Regions from separate parts of the Shouchella sp. JSM 1781072 genome, predicted to be linked through region 2. Evidence: a T-box and tRNA genes for the amino acid it is inferred to sense, from the RefSeq annotation. Region 2 holds a T-box; the other regions hold tRNA genes.
The links. A T-box is a leader RNA that pairs with one kind of tRNA and senses whether it is charged. The one in region 2 lies ahead of leuS (leucine--tRNA ligase), so its partner is inferred to be a tRNA-Leu.
Positions count from the first base shown of each region.

Region 1 (4,192 bases), 300 kb from region 2:
TGAGCAGCAAACGCTATATTCACCATTTAACCCCACATGAAAAAGTTCACATTTTATTAAAGTGGAAACTTTCGCAAACGATTATGAAGCAGGTAATTACATTTTATTTCTCGCTACAGCTTGGGAAATTGCTGCAAACAGGAATGTCCATCAATGAGGCATTAAATATTTTTGAAAAGCAGTCGTATTTGCCTTTTTTTAAAGATGAAGCACGAAAAATGAATCAAAGTTTAAAGCAAGGAAATAGTTTAGCATCGTATATGCGACACCAACCTTATTATTTAAGTGAACTCCCAATTGTCGTGGAGAACGGTAGCCGAACAGCCAAGTTAGCGCTAGACTTACAATTTTTTAGCGAATGGATTATTGAAGAGTTAGATCGGAAATTGGAAAAGCTGCTGCAAATAATACAGCCGATTTTGTTTGTATGTATAGGTTGTTTTATCTTTTTCTTGTTTTTAATGATCATGCTTCCCATGTATGAAATGTTTGATCTCATGTAAGCAAAACTTGCATGAGATCCAATTAATCGGTAAAATAAAACCATTAATTCGTTTTCCAGAAAAAAGTTTATAAAAAACACTTGTGCTTTTATAAAAGCTGTGATATATTATTAAATGTCGCTGAGGTAATCACTTGAGACGACATACATATACGAATTTATGGGGCCTTAGCTCAGCTGGGAGAGCGCCTGCTTTGCACGCAGGAGGTCAGCGGTTCGATCCCGCTAGGCTCCACTTATACGGAGGAATACCCAAGTCCGGCTGAAGGGATCGGTCTTGAAAACCGACAGGGGTGTCAAAGCCCGCGGGGGTTCGAATCCCTCTTCCTCCGCCATATTTACTCTTCAGCAACAATAGATGCCTACGCTTCTTTGAAAGACGAGAAGAGGAAGATGTTGGACATCATTGGATAATCATCATCTAAATACTTTGTAACGACGCGGGGTGGAGCAGTCTGGTAGCTCGTCGGGCTCATAACCCGAAGGTCGGTGGTTCAAATCCGCCCCCCGCAACCAAACTTTGGGCTATAGCCAAGCGGTAAGGCAACGGATTTTGATTCCGTCATTCCCTGGTTCGATCCCAGGTAGCCCAGCCATTTATATGCGGAAGTAGTTCAGTGGTAGAACACCACCTTGCCAAGGTGGGGGTCGCGAGTTCGAATCTCGTCTTCCGCTCTTTATTTGAAATAAAGAGCGTTTAATGTTATACTTAATTCATATTGTTTAAGTGAATACGTTAGTAAGATTTTATTTTTACCATGCGGGTGTAGTTTAGTGGTAAAACCTCAGCCTTCCAAGCTGATGATGTGAGTTCGATTCTCATCACCCGCTTTTTTATTTTGTGAAAAAAGGGGCCTGTAGCTCAGCTGGTTAGAGCGCACGCCTGATAAGCGTGAGGTCGGTGGTTCGAGTCCACTCAGGCCCATCCCTATATATTACGGAGAAGTACCCAAGTGGCTGAAGGGGCGCCCCTGCTAAGGGTGTAGGTCGTGTAAGCGGCGCGAGGGTTCAAATCCCTCCTTCTCCGCCAGAAATCGCGGGTGTGGCGGAATTGGCAGACGCGCTAGACTTAGGATCTAGTGTCTTATGACGTGGGGGTTCAAGTCCCTTCACCCGCATAAAACAAATACGTTAAAACAATGGAGATGTTCTCCATTGTTTTTTTATGCATTGAGCTACAATCGTGAATGAAAATCCATTAACGATGGATATGTTCTTTCTTTTTTACCTCGGGTACATGGTCAAAGCCTCCAGGGTGAAAGGGATGACACTTTAGAATGCGCTTAATGGTTAAATAACTCCCTTTTATTGCTCCGTGCTGTTCGATTGCTGTTAAACCATACTGAGAACAAGTCGGATAAAAGCGACATCTTGGTGGAAGTACGGAGGAAATATATTTGCGATAAAAACGTATGATGGCTAATAAAATTGATTTCACAGTAAAGATCCTTTCATCCATATTCCCTCTATTATATCAAAAAGAGTGCTAAGAAAAAAAGAGCCAAGAAATTTCAAAAAGTAGTCAAATTTAGCAGGAGTTTGTAAGGATTTGTCAAATAAAGTAGAGACACATAAAGAAAGGAGGTTCAGGATTATTTAATCTGTCTGATGAGGTGATTTATGATAAAGCGCTTAAAGAAAGATGATGGCTTCACGTTAATTGAAATGCTCGTTGTGTTAATGATTATTTCCGTTTTACTGCTTATTGCACTTCCTAATATGAGCAAAAACACGGATATGGCAGGTGGAAAAAGCTGTGATGCGACAAAGAAACTTGTGCAAACTCAAGTTGGCGCTTATGAAGTCGAACACGGAAAAATTCCTGCCTCACTTGATGTCCTCGTATCTGAGGGCTATGTGGACCAAATCACATGTGCTTCAGGCAAGAAATTAGTTTTAAATGGAAAGCAAGTTCTTATTGAAAACGAATGAAGGTTTTTCGCTCATAGAGCTCCTCTTTACACTTCTTCTTATATCCGTTTTTCTTCTTCTTCCAATCCTTTACATTCAATCACAAGATAAAAAAATCGAACAACAAACGATTGAGCAGTTAAAACATGATCTTTTATATGCCCAACATGTTGCCATGACAGAAGGTAAAGTGACGTCTGTCCAATTTGAAGACAATACGCTGATTATCTATGTTGAACAACAAGAAAAAACGCGTGTCCAGTACCCAACTTCTTTGGAAATGGAACCAGTAACCCTTGCCCTTCAAGACGTTTCATTTTTGGCAAATGGTCATCCTCGTAAGTCCGGTTCATGGGACGTGCGCACGCATTATCATCATGTACGTTTTACAATCCAAATTGGAAAGGGGCATATTGTCTATCGCCAACAGGAGTCATGATGAAGGTTTTATACTGCTAGACGCTATAGGTGCTTTTCTATTAATTAGCCTCATGAGTTTAAGTTTAATACCTGCTTGCATTTGGCTAATAGAAGAAAGGCGAGCAATTGATGAAGAACTCTCACTCTTGTACGATTTAGAGAAAAGTCGTCTTTCCTATCATTCTGGTTCTCAAAAAGCATGGGAACAAATAGGAGATGATTCAATGTATAGGAAGTGTCAAGAAAGTCATTTAAAACGAAGTAAAGCACTATGTGTCTATGTGTTGGAAAAATGATACAGGGTTTACGTACCTTGAACAGTTAATTGGATTAAGCTTATTAAGCCTAGTTGTCCTCGTTTTGCCGAATATCTTCCTTGTTGTCACAACAACTGAAAATGCCGGTAACGATGATGTGATTCGCTTTTTTAATCATGTTTCTCAAGAAGCAAAAGAAGCAGATGCAATAAGATGGAAAGACAATGAATTAGAATTGTTTATAGACGATACGGTTATTTCCTATGAAATGAGGCTAGAAACAAGAATTCAACGGTTTAGAGACAAAAAAGGACATGTCGTCGTATTAGAAGGGGTAGACTCCTTTTCATGTTCAATAAAAGACGTACACTATACATGTAGCCTGACAATGAACACCGGCAAAATGTACGAGAAATTGATTGTATCAATGAAAGAGTGGGTGCATGATTATCAAACAGTCAGATGAAGGGCTGGTTTTTCTACCAACCCTCTTTTTTCTTCTTCTGCTAACGATCTTTTTATTATGGCAACTGAATCAATATCAACGTGAACATGCTTATCTGATTCAACAGCATGAGTATATGCAGCTTGAAAACTTACTACATCTTGGTTTGCAACAAGCCCTTGATGATTACGAAGATGCCTTCCACATTTCGGTTGATATCGGAGAGGTTAGCGTGCAAATGGTTCAAAAAGATGAGAAATTAATCAAACTGACAGCTGTTCTTAAAAATGGAAAAAAACGAACAGCGACATTTACGTTAGAAAAATCTGGTGATATCAGCTCATATAAAGAAGGATTATAGGATAAAACAAATTGAATTTGGAAAGACTGGTAGCAAGAGGTGACAGGATGTCTTTTCAAGATTTACTTAAATTTGCAACGCAAGAAGCGGTAAAAAAAATTGATGAACCAAAATCTGAACGTCATCGAAAGCGCGAGGAAAAGAAAAGCGAGCAAGAACCACTTTCCCATTGGGCTTTTGGAATCATCCCGTTTGCACTCTCCGTATTTAAACGACAAAGAAAGAACGAACGGCATAAGTAAGCATTTACAAAAAATCATCTTCTCGTATATAATGAAGAGGACAGCCGTCTAAGA
Region 1 is NZ_JBHFQE010000001.1:593,658-597,849, forward strand. It holds gene comGB (competence type IV pilus assembly protein ComGB) at 1-503, shown strand, start outside; tRNA gene ACE1TH_RS03115 (tRNA-Ala) at 665-737, shown strand; tRNA gene ACE1TH_RS03120 (tRNA-Ser) at 745-837, shown strand; tRNA gene ACE1TH_RS03125 (tRNA-Met) at 942-1,018, shown strand; tRNA gene ACE1TH_RS03130 (tRNA-Gln) at 1,024-1,098, shown strand; tRNA gene ACE1TH_RS03135 (tRNA-Gly) at 1,106-1,177, shown strand; tRNA gene ACE1TH_RS03140 (tRNA-Gly) at 1,263-1,333, shown strand; tRNA gene ACE1TH_RS03145 (tRNA-Ile) at 1,354-1,427, shown strand; tRNA gene ACE1TH_RS03150 (tRNA-Ser) at 1,442-1,532, shown strand; tRNA gene ACE1TH_RS03155 (tRNA-Leu) at 1,539-1,620, shown strand; gene yidD (membrane protein insertion efficiency factor YidD) at 1,701-1,961, opposite strand; gene comGC (competence type IV pilus major pilin ComGC) at 2,123-2,434, shown strand; gene comGD (competence type IV pilus minor pilin ComGD) at 2,421-2,852, shown strand; gene ACE1TH_RS03175 (hypothetical protein) at 2,905-3,129, shown strand; gene ACE1TH_RS03180 (ComGF family competence protein) at 3,113-3,556, shown strand; gene comGG (competence type IV pilus minor pilin ComGG) at 3,534-3,896, shown strand; gene ACE1TH_RS03190 (YqzE family protein) at 3,944-4,138, shown strand.
Region 1: it encodes a tRNA-Leu, which carries the amino acid that the T-box ahead of leuS (leucine--tRNA ligase) is inferred to sense. The anticodon was not compared.

Region 2 (4,192 bases):
AGCCTCCATACGCAACATTTCCATCACGATTTGGGCAATCAAAGCCTGCGTCTAGCGATATTTTCATTACTTTTGAACCGAAATAATCTTTCAGATGGTCATTCCACGTATAATAAAATTTCCCATTAAGGTTCGTTGGTTTTATATCCTGTACCATTTCAATCACCGTTGCCTTTTAAAGAATAAGCTTAGTGTATCATCTCTTCCATTAGAAGTCTTCCTCTTAAATGGTGTCAACGGAAAGTTGTTGCTAAATTCTTGAATTTCTTCTAAACTGATGAGGGTTTTGACATGATAAAGGAGGCGGGTTTATGCCTAAATCCATTTGGATTCTTATTATTGCGACAGCGATTAATATCACCGGTGCTTCGTTTCTATGGCCGCTTAATGCCGTCATTATGACGCAAATTCTTGGGCAAACGTTAACGGCTTCAGGGTTTGTATTAATGATTAATGCAGGCGCTGGTGTGGTTGGGAGTTTAATCGGTGGACGTTTATTTGATAAATTAGGCGCCTATCGAACGATTTTAATTGGCGCAACGACGTCTGCAAGTGCAGCAATCTTGCTTGCTTTCTTTTTTGAAACGTATGTACTTTACGGATTATTTTTAGCGTGCATGGGCTTTGGTTCGGGGATGATGGCACCGTCCATGTATGCATTAGCTGGAAGCCTGTGGCCAGAAGGAGGCAGACGACCGTTTAATGCGATTTATGTCGCGCAAAATGTCGGGGTTTCCCTCGGGACCGCATTAATTGGTGTGGTGACGCTTGTCCGTTTAACCGATGTGTTTATCGCCAATGCAGGCGTCCATGTCTTCATGCTCGGATTTATTGCTTTTTTCTTTCGCAAATGGGATGGACAACTTGGTCGAACCGCGGATGCTACGCTACAGGTTTCAAAAAAAGTTCCGTTTAAAAAGCAGTATCGTTTACATGCACTTTTTTTGATTTGTGGAGCGTTTCTCATCTCATGGATTGGCTATACTCAGTGGCAAGCGAATGTATCCGTCCATATTCAAGACTTAGGCATTGCGCTTCCTCTTTATAGTTTACTTTGGACCATTAATGGGCTTATGATCGTGTTTGCACAACCTCTGATCGCCTTGATTATACGAAAGTTCCACTTATCCATCAAAGGGCAGATGACAGCTGGCATCATTATTTTTGCCTTGTCCTATTTAGTGTTAACACAAGCGAGTGTCTTTACGATGTTTCTCATTGCCATGCTCATCTTAACCATTGGTGAAATGTTTGTCTGGCCAGCAGTGCCTACGATTGCGAATCAACTTGCTCCTAAAGGGAGAGAAGGGGCTTATCAAGGGATTGTAAACAGCATTTCAACAGGAGGAAGAATGATTGGGCCATTGTTGGGCGGTTTAATCGTTGATTTTTATTCAATTGAATGGTTATTTTTACTTATAAGTGGACTCTTGCTAGTATCAATTCCTCTTGTTCGTATTTATGATCGACCTCTGCAAAAAGAAGAAAAAGCGCAGCAATCCGCTTCATAATAGGAAAAATAGGTATATGTCTGCTTGACATTGGACATAACTTTGCATACAATGACGATAATAATCGATAATGATAACACAACCATAAAGGAGTAGTAGTGAACGCTTGGACAGAAGAGAGCTGACGGTTGGTGCAAGTCAGTCAGATAGCGTAGCGAACTCGCCTTTTAGTGATTAAGAATGAACGTAAAGTAGTTCTTAACGGCACACACCGTTATGTGTAAGTGATTAAGCAATAAGTGCTTAATAAACTGGGTGGTACCGCGGGATCTAACAGCTCTCGTCCCTTTTATAGGGATGAGGGCTTTTTGTGTTTTATCGGATTGGAAAAAGGAGGAAGATCAATGTCATTTTCACATCAACAAATTGAAAAGAAATGGCGAACGTTTTGGCAAGACAATAAAACGTTCAAAACAACAGAAGATCAGAATAAACCAAACTTCTATGCGCTTGACATGTTTCCATACCCATCAGGATCTGGCTTGCATGTAGGGCATCCAGAAGGCTATACCGCAACGGATATTCTTGCTCGTATGAAGCGAATGCAAGGGTACAATGTGTTACACCCAATGGGCTGGGATGCGTTTGGCTTACCAGCAGAGCAATACGCGCTCGATACAGGAAATCATCCTGCGATTTTTACAAAGGAAAACATTGAAACCTTTAAGCGTCAAATCAAAGAACTAGGATTCTCTTATGATTGGGATCGTGAAATTAGTACAACAGATCCAGACTACTATAAGTGGACCCAGTGGATTTTCATAAAACTATATGAAAAAGGCCTTGCTTATGTGGACGAAGTCGCTGTGAACTGGTGTCCAGCACTTGGGACTGTGCTTGCAAATGAAGAGATTGTTGATGGGGTGTCAGAACGTGGAGGTCACCCAGTCGAGCGTCGTCCGATGAAGCAGTGGGTCCTACGGATCACGGAATATGCAGATCGTTTGCTTGATGATTTAGAAGAACTTGACTGGCCTGAAAGTTTGAAAGACATGCAGCGCAACTGGATTGGCAAATCGGAAGGTGCAGAAGTAACGTTCGACATTAACGGTGAAGAGGTACGGGTGTTTACGACTCGCCCTGACACATTGTTTGGCGCAACGTACATGGTTCTTGCTCCTGAGCATAAACTTGTGGATCAAATCACAACAAGCGAGCAGAAAGAAACGGTTGAAACATATAAGAAACAAGTCTCGTTAAAAAGTGACCTAGAACGTACGGACCTTGCGAAAGAAAAGACTGGCGCTTTTACAGGTGCCTATGCAATTAATCCAGTTAATGGGGAAAAAATTCCGGTCTGGGTGGCAGATTATGTGTTGATCAGCTATGGTACTGGCGCGGTAATGGCGGTTCCTGGTCATGATGAGCGTGACTATGAATTTGCACAAACGTTTGAACTTCCGATTAAAGAAGTGGTTGCTGGTGGAGACTTGTCTCAAGAAGCCTACACTGGGGATGGCGAACATGTACATTCTGATTTCTTAAACGGGCTTCATAAAGAAGAGGCAATCACAAAAATGATAGCGTGGCTTGAAGAGAATGGCTCTGGATCGAAAAAAATTACGTATCGCCTGCGCGACTGGTTATTTAGCAGACAGCGTTATTGGGGCGAACCGATTCCAGTGATTCATTGGGAAGATGGATCGATGTCGACAGTGGCTGAAAGTGAGCTACCGCTCATGTTGCCAGAACTTGATGAGATCAAACCTTCTGGTACAGGGGAATCACCGCTTGCTAACGCAACAGAGTGGCTTGAAGTAACAGATCCTAAAACAGGTATGAAAGGCCGTCGTGAGACAAACACGATGCCGCAGTGGGCAGGTAGCTGTTGGTACTACTTGCGCTACATCGATCCAACCAATGAAGACGTGCTTGTGGATCCAGAAAAAGCGAAGGCATGGTTGCCAGTTGATATTTATATCGGTGGCGTTGAACATGCGGTTCTCCATCTTCTTTATGCACGATTCTGGCACAAGTTCTTATACGATATTGGCGTTGTCCCAACAAAAGAGCCGTTCCAAAAATTGTTTAACCAAGGGATGATTCTTGGAGACAACAATGAGAAGATGAGTAAGTCAAAAGGAAATGTAGTCAATCCAGACGATATCCTTGCGACTCACGGTGCTGATACACTTCGCCTCTATGAAATGTTTATGGGGCCACTTGATGCATCGATTGCTTGGTCGACGAATGGACTTGATGGTTCAAGACGTTTCCTAGAGCGTGTATGGCGACTCATTGTAAACGAAGAAACGGGGCAATTAAACGATAAAGTGCAAGATGCAGAGGCAACAGATGTGCTGACACGTACGTATCATCAAACGGTGAAAAAGGTAACAGAAGACTTTACTGAAATTCGCTTCAATACCGGTATTTCACAGCTAATGGTATTCGTTAACGAAGCAAATAAACAAGATATTTTGCCTAAAAAATTGGCAGAAGGCTTCGTGAAGTTGCTTTCTCCGATTGCGCCACATATTGCTGAAGAAATTTGGCAAAAGCTTGGTCATAGTGAATCGATTGCTTATGCGGAGTGGCCGATGTACGATGAGTCCCTATTAGTTGAAAATGAAATCGAAGTCGTTGTTCAAATTAACGGCAAAGTAAAAGCCAAATTGGTTGTAGCAAAAACCGCTTCGAAAGACGAACTCGAAGCAGCTGCCAAAGCAGATGCAAAAGTT
Region 2 is NZ_JBHFQE010000001.1:289,706-293,897, forward strand. It holds gene mnmL (tRNA modification radical SAM protein MnmL/YtqA) at 1-157, opposite strand, end outside; gene ACE1TH_RS01555 (MDR family MFS transporter) at 312-1,511, shown strand; T-box leader at 1,585-1,802, shown strand; gene leuS (leucine--tRNA ligase) at 1,856-4,192, shown strand, end outside.

Region 3 (4,192 bases), on a different contig from region 2:
CACGGAGGCTTCAGGATCCGCTAGCAGAGTTAGTGAAAATTGACCCAAAATCTGTTGGAGTTGGTCAATATCAACACGACGTGACGCAAAAGAAGTTAAATGAATCTCTTCGATTTATTGTAGAAACGGTGGTAAACCGGGTCGGTGTCAATGTGAATACAGCTTCGGCTGCGTTACTGTCTTATGTATCAGGATTAAATAAAACGCAAGCAACAAATATCGCAAATTACCGTAATGAGAATGGGGCATTTGTGAGTCGAGTGGAATTAAAGAAAGTTCCTAGGTTAGGAAAAAAATCGTTAGAGCAAGCAGTTGGGTTTTTACGCATTGCTGGTGGGAAAAATCCGCTCGATGCAACAGCGATCCACCCTGAAAGTTATTCAGAAGCAAAAACAATTTTAGAGACACTTAAAGCAACCGTTCATGAGATTGGAAGCAATGATTTAAAAGAAAAAGTGGGCGGAGTACAAAAAAAGGAATTACAACAAGCGCTGGATATTGGACAACATACGCTTGAAGATTTATTAGATGCGTTTATCCGTCCGAATCGAGATCCGAGAGACGAAGTAACGGCGCCCCAGCTAAAGCAAGATGTTTTAAAAATGGAAGATCTAGAAAAAGGAATGGAACTACAGGGGACTGTCCGAAATATCGTCGATTTTGGTGCTTTTATCGATATCGGGGTTAAACAAGATGGACTTGTTCACATCTCTAAATTAGCCAATCGTTTCGTGAAACATCCGTTAGATGTTGTATCCATAGGAGAAATTGTGACAGTGTGGGTTGAGACCATCGATTATGAGAAAGAACGAATTGGACTTACGATGAAGCAACCATAAAATGAATGGGGAGAGCATGACGGCTCTCCTTTTTTGTGGTACCATTTAAATGGTTTTTTTATTCGTGAAGCGGCTTTGCGCCGTCGATCTATAATAAAACCAGCACTGATTAAGTACTTTAATTTGGTGACGATTTTTTTCATTATATGCTTTTTTTAACTGATTTTGAAGCCAAGTTGGCAAAACGAAATCGCTCCTTTCGCTTTTCGAATAGTATATGCCTGCGGGTTTGTCAGTGTTGATGATTATTTTTAGGAGGCGTTATGACAAACGAAGAATTACAGCGATTAACTGAAGAATTGTCTCAATCCTATTTTGGTCTTCCTTTTAAACATAAGGCGATGTTTAATGGGCGATTACGCACAACAGGAGGACGCTATTTACTCTCAAGCCACCATATTGAATTAAACGAAAAACACTATTTGAAGTATGGAAAAGAAGAGCTTATCGGCATTATCAAGCACGAACTATGCCATTATCACCTACATTTGTTAGGCAAGGGCTATCGCCACGGCGACAAAAATTTTAAACAGCTGCTAAAAAAAGTTGGTGCGCCGCGATTTTGTCGTTCGGTGAAAGAAGAGAAAGCCCAATCTTTTTTAGTGTATCAATGTATGTCGTGTACACAGAAATATTATAGAAAAAGAAAAGTAAATCAATCTAAATATGTATGTGGAGTATGTAAAGGAAAACTTGAATTTTTATCGTAAAAAAGTCTTGCACTTAATTAGTGGCTTATGATATATTATAGAAGTCGCTAAGGAGACAAGCAATTTTTACATATTCCACAGTAGCTCAGTGGTAGAGCTATCGGCTGTTAACCGATCGGTCGCAGGTTCGAATCCTGCCTGTGGAGCCATGGAGAAGTACCCAAGTGGCTGAAGGGGCGCCCCTGCTAAGGGTGTAGGTCGTGTAAGCGGCGCGAGGGTTCAAATCCCTCCTTCTCCGCCATTTTTTATAAATGGCCCGTTGGTCAAGCGGTTAAGACACCGCCCTTTCACGGCGGTAACACGGGTTCGAATCCCGTACGGGTCACCAAACGATTGTTTTAGTAAATTACATTAGATAAACTTGAAGGTTATCTAAAGTCGAAAATTGACAAAGAGAATTGAGTAGATTGAAGACAAGAAATGCTTGAAGGAGAGAGTGTACAATTGTACATGACTGACTGAGAGGCATGAATTGGACAAAAAAATACGAAGGTTATCTAAAGTCATATTTGGAGGATTAGCTCAGCTGGGAGAGCACCTGCCTTACAAGCAGGGGGTCGGCGGTTCGATCCCGTCATCCTCCACCATTTATAATGGTCCGGTAGTTCAGTTGGTTAGAATGCCTGCCTGTCACGCAGGAGGTCGCGGGTTCGAGTCCCGTCCGGACCGCCATTATATTATTTTGTTTTTCGCGGGTGTGGCGGAATTGGCAGACGCGCTAGACTTAGGATCTAGTGTCTTTATGACGTGGGGGTTCAAGTCCCTTCACCCGCACTTTTAAAAAGTGCTTTTTTTATTCAACGAGCGGTTGTGGCGGAATGGCAGACGCGCTAGGTTGAGGGCCTAGTGGGAGTTAAATCCCGTGGAAGTTCGAGTCTTCTCAACCGCATAATAGTTAAAGTTACGAGTACCAAGACAATTTGTCCTGGTACTTTTTTTGTATTATAGTTCTGAGGATAAAGGTTGTATACGATTAAGTAAGTTTTAACATACAAAGATAGGGAATACGGGCTCAACGGTACACACCTTCGCATAGAGTATGATAAATGAAAAGGAGTGATAAAAATTGAGCAATCCTTATTACCATCGTGGCTACATGTACCATATGCCAATGAGAACATTACCGGCCATTGATACGACTACGTTATCTCAGTCGGTTCATCAGTTTGAATACTTATTAAAACAAAGCCAATTATTAATGTCGAGACTTGAAGATAAGCAATTTTCTTATCAATTAATGGATGCTGCTCAGAAAAGCAATCAACCTCTTGTTGATCAATTGATTAAATCCATTCCTGGTTTGACCGTAGTGACGAATATACAATACTCCCCCACAGGAGTTGTGTTTCAAATGCAGTCCCCTGGTATGAATGAAGGGGAGAGTTGTTGTTCCTTGTCCGTTGTTTTAAAGTGGGGGTGAGATGTTTTACTTTAACGGGTGGTCGCTAAGGCTAACAAAAGAATAGCCTTGGTCGAGTAATTGAGGAATGGCTTCTTTTAGTCCCTCGGCGGTTCCGCTATTCGGCTGATTCATATGTAGCAAAGCAATTGAGCCTGGTTCAGCCTGATTAACGAGTGCGTCAGTCACTTGATTTGACGTGTAAGTAGCACCTGCATCACCTAATACGGAATAGTTAACTGGTGTTATGTTTAAATCATAGAGCATGCGAACACTAATATCGTCAAAATAAGCTGTGCCAGGACGGAACATAGTCGGCTCCTTGCCAGTCTTTTCAGTAATGAGCTGATGATTGTTCATGACTTCTTGATAAGCTTCTTCTATAGAATGTGTTCCCTCGATACCCCAAGCTACCTCCCCATTAACGGAAAGAGGTCTATGTTCTGTACCGTGATTCTCAATTTGAAACAATGGATCGTTTGCTAACTTTAGAAATTGATCGGAGTTATGATTAATCCAGCGTGCATTAATAAATAAGGTTGCAGGAATGCTATGATCAATTAAATAATTGATTAATTCCTCATCATATTGACTACCGTGTTCACCTCCACAAGCATCAAGTGTTAAGGCGATGACCTTTTCAGATGTATCTAGTTTTGTTTTGACCCCTGGAATAAATTCTCCCCATGCAGTAGGTGCTTGATCGTGATAAGAATCTAGAACAAGTTGATTTCTATCTAGACTATGTAAAAAAGAAGGAGTGACTGTACTCCTTTCGATAATTGTTGGGGATTTAACCGAGAGAGAAGTCACTTGAGTGTTGTCTATGTCGGAAGTGCAACTTGCGAATAGTAAAGAAGATATTGTGAGTGTAATTAATTTAATATCATTCATAGGTTAATCCTTTCATTCTGGTATATGGTTATTTTAATTGCTTCATGGCGTATAGACAACTCCGAAACGGGTCTATAATAAGGGTTAGAGGTAATGATTAAATCAGGGGGAAGATTCTGTCTTTAATTTTCTTTTAAAAAACTATTGTCGGGTTCAAGTATTTATGATATATTTCTATTTGTCGTCAGCGAGACGGTAAAGCAAACAATAAGCGCCCGTAGCTCAATTGGATAGAGTACTTGACTACGAATCAAGCGGTTAGAGGTTCGACTCCTCTCGGGCGCGCCATTACGGGAAGTAGCTCAGCTTGGTAGAGCACTTGGTTTGGGACCAAGGGGTCGCAGGTTCAA
Region 3 is NZ_JBHFQE010000003.1:504-4,695, reverse strand. It holds gene ACE1TH_RS13915 (Tex family protein) at 1-839, shown strand, start outside; gene cmpA (cortex morphogenetic protein CmpA) at 885-1,022, opposite strand; gene ACE1TH_RS13905 (SprT family protein) at 1,103-1,549, shown strand; tRNA gene ACE1TH_RS13900 (tRNA-Asn) at 1,624-1,698, shown strand; tRNA gene ACE1TH_RS13895 (tRNA-Ser) at 1,700-1,790, shown strand; tRNA gene ACE1TH_RS13890 (tRNA-Glu) at 1,803-1,877, shown strand; tRNA gene ACE1TH_RS13885 (tRNA-Val) at 2,061-2,136, shown strand; tRNA gene ACE1TH_RS13880 (tRNA-Asp) at 2,145-2,221, shown strand; tRNA gene ACE1TH_RS13875 (tRNA-Leu) at 2,241-2,323, shown strand; tRNA gene ACE1TH_RS13870 (tRNA-Leu) at 2,354-2,438, shown strand; gene ACE1TH_RS13865 (YuzC family spore coat inner layer protein) at 2,616-2,969, shown strand; gene ACE1TH_RS13860 (polysaccharide deacetylase family protein) at 2,976-3,842, opposite strand; tRNA gene ACE1TH_RS13855 (tRNA-Arg) at 4,054-4,130, shown strand; tRNA gene ACE1TH_RS13850 (tRNA-Pro) at 4,134-4,192, shown strand, end outside.
Region 3: it encodes a tRNA-Leu, which carries the amino acid that the T-box ahead of leuS (leucine--tRNA ligase) is inferred to sense. The anticodon was not compared.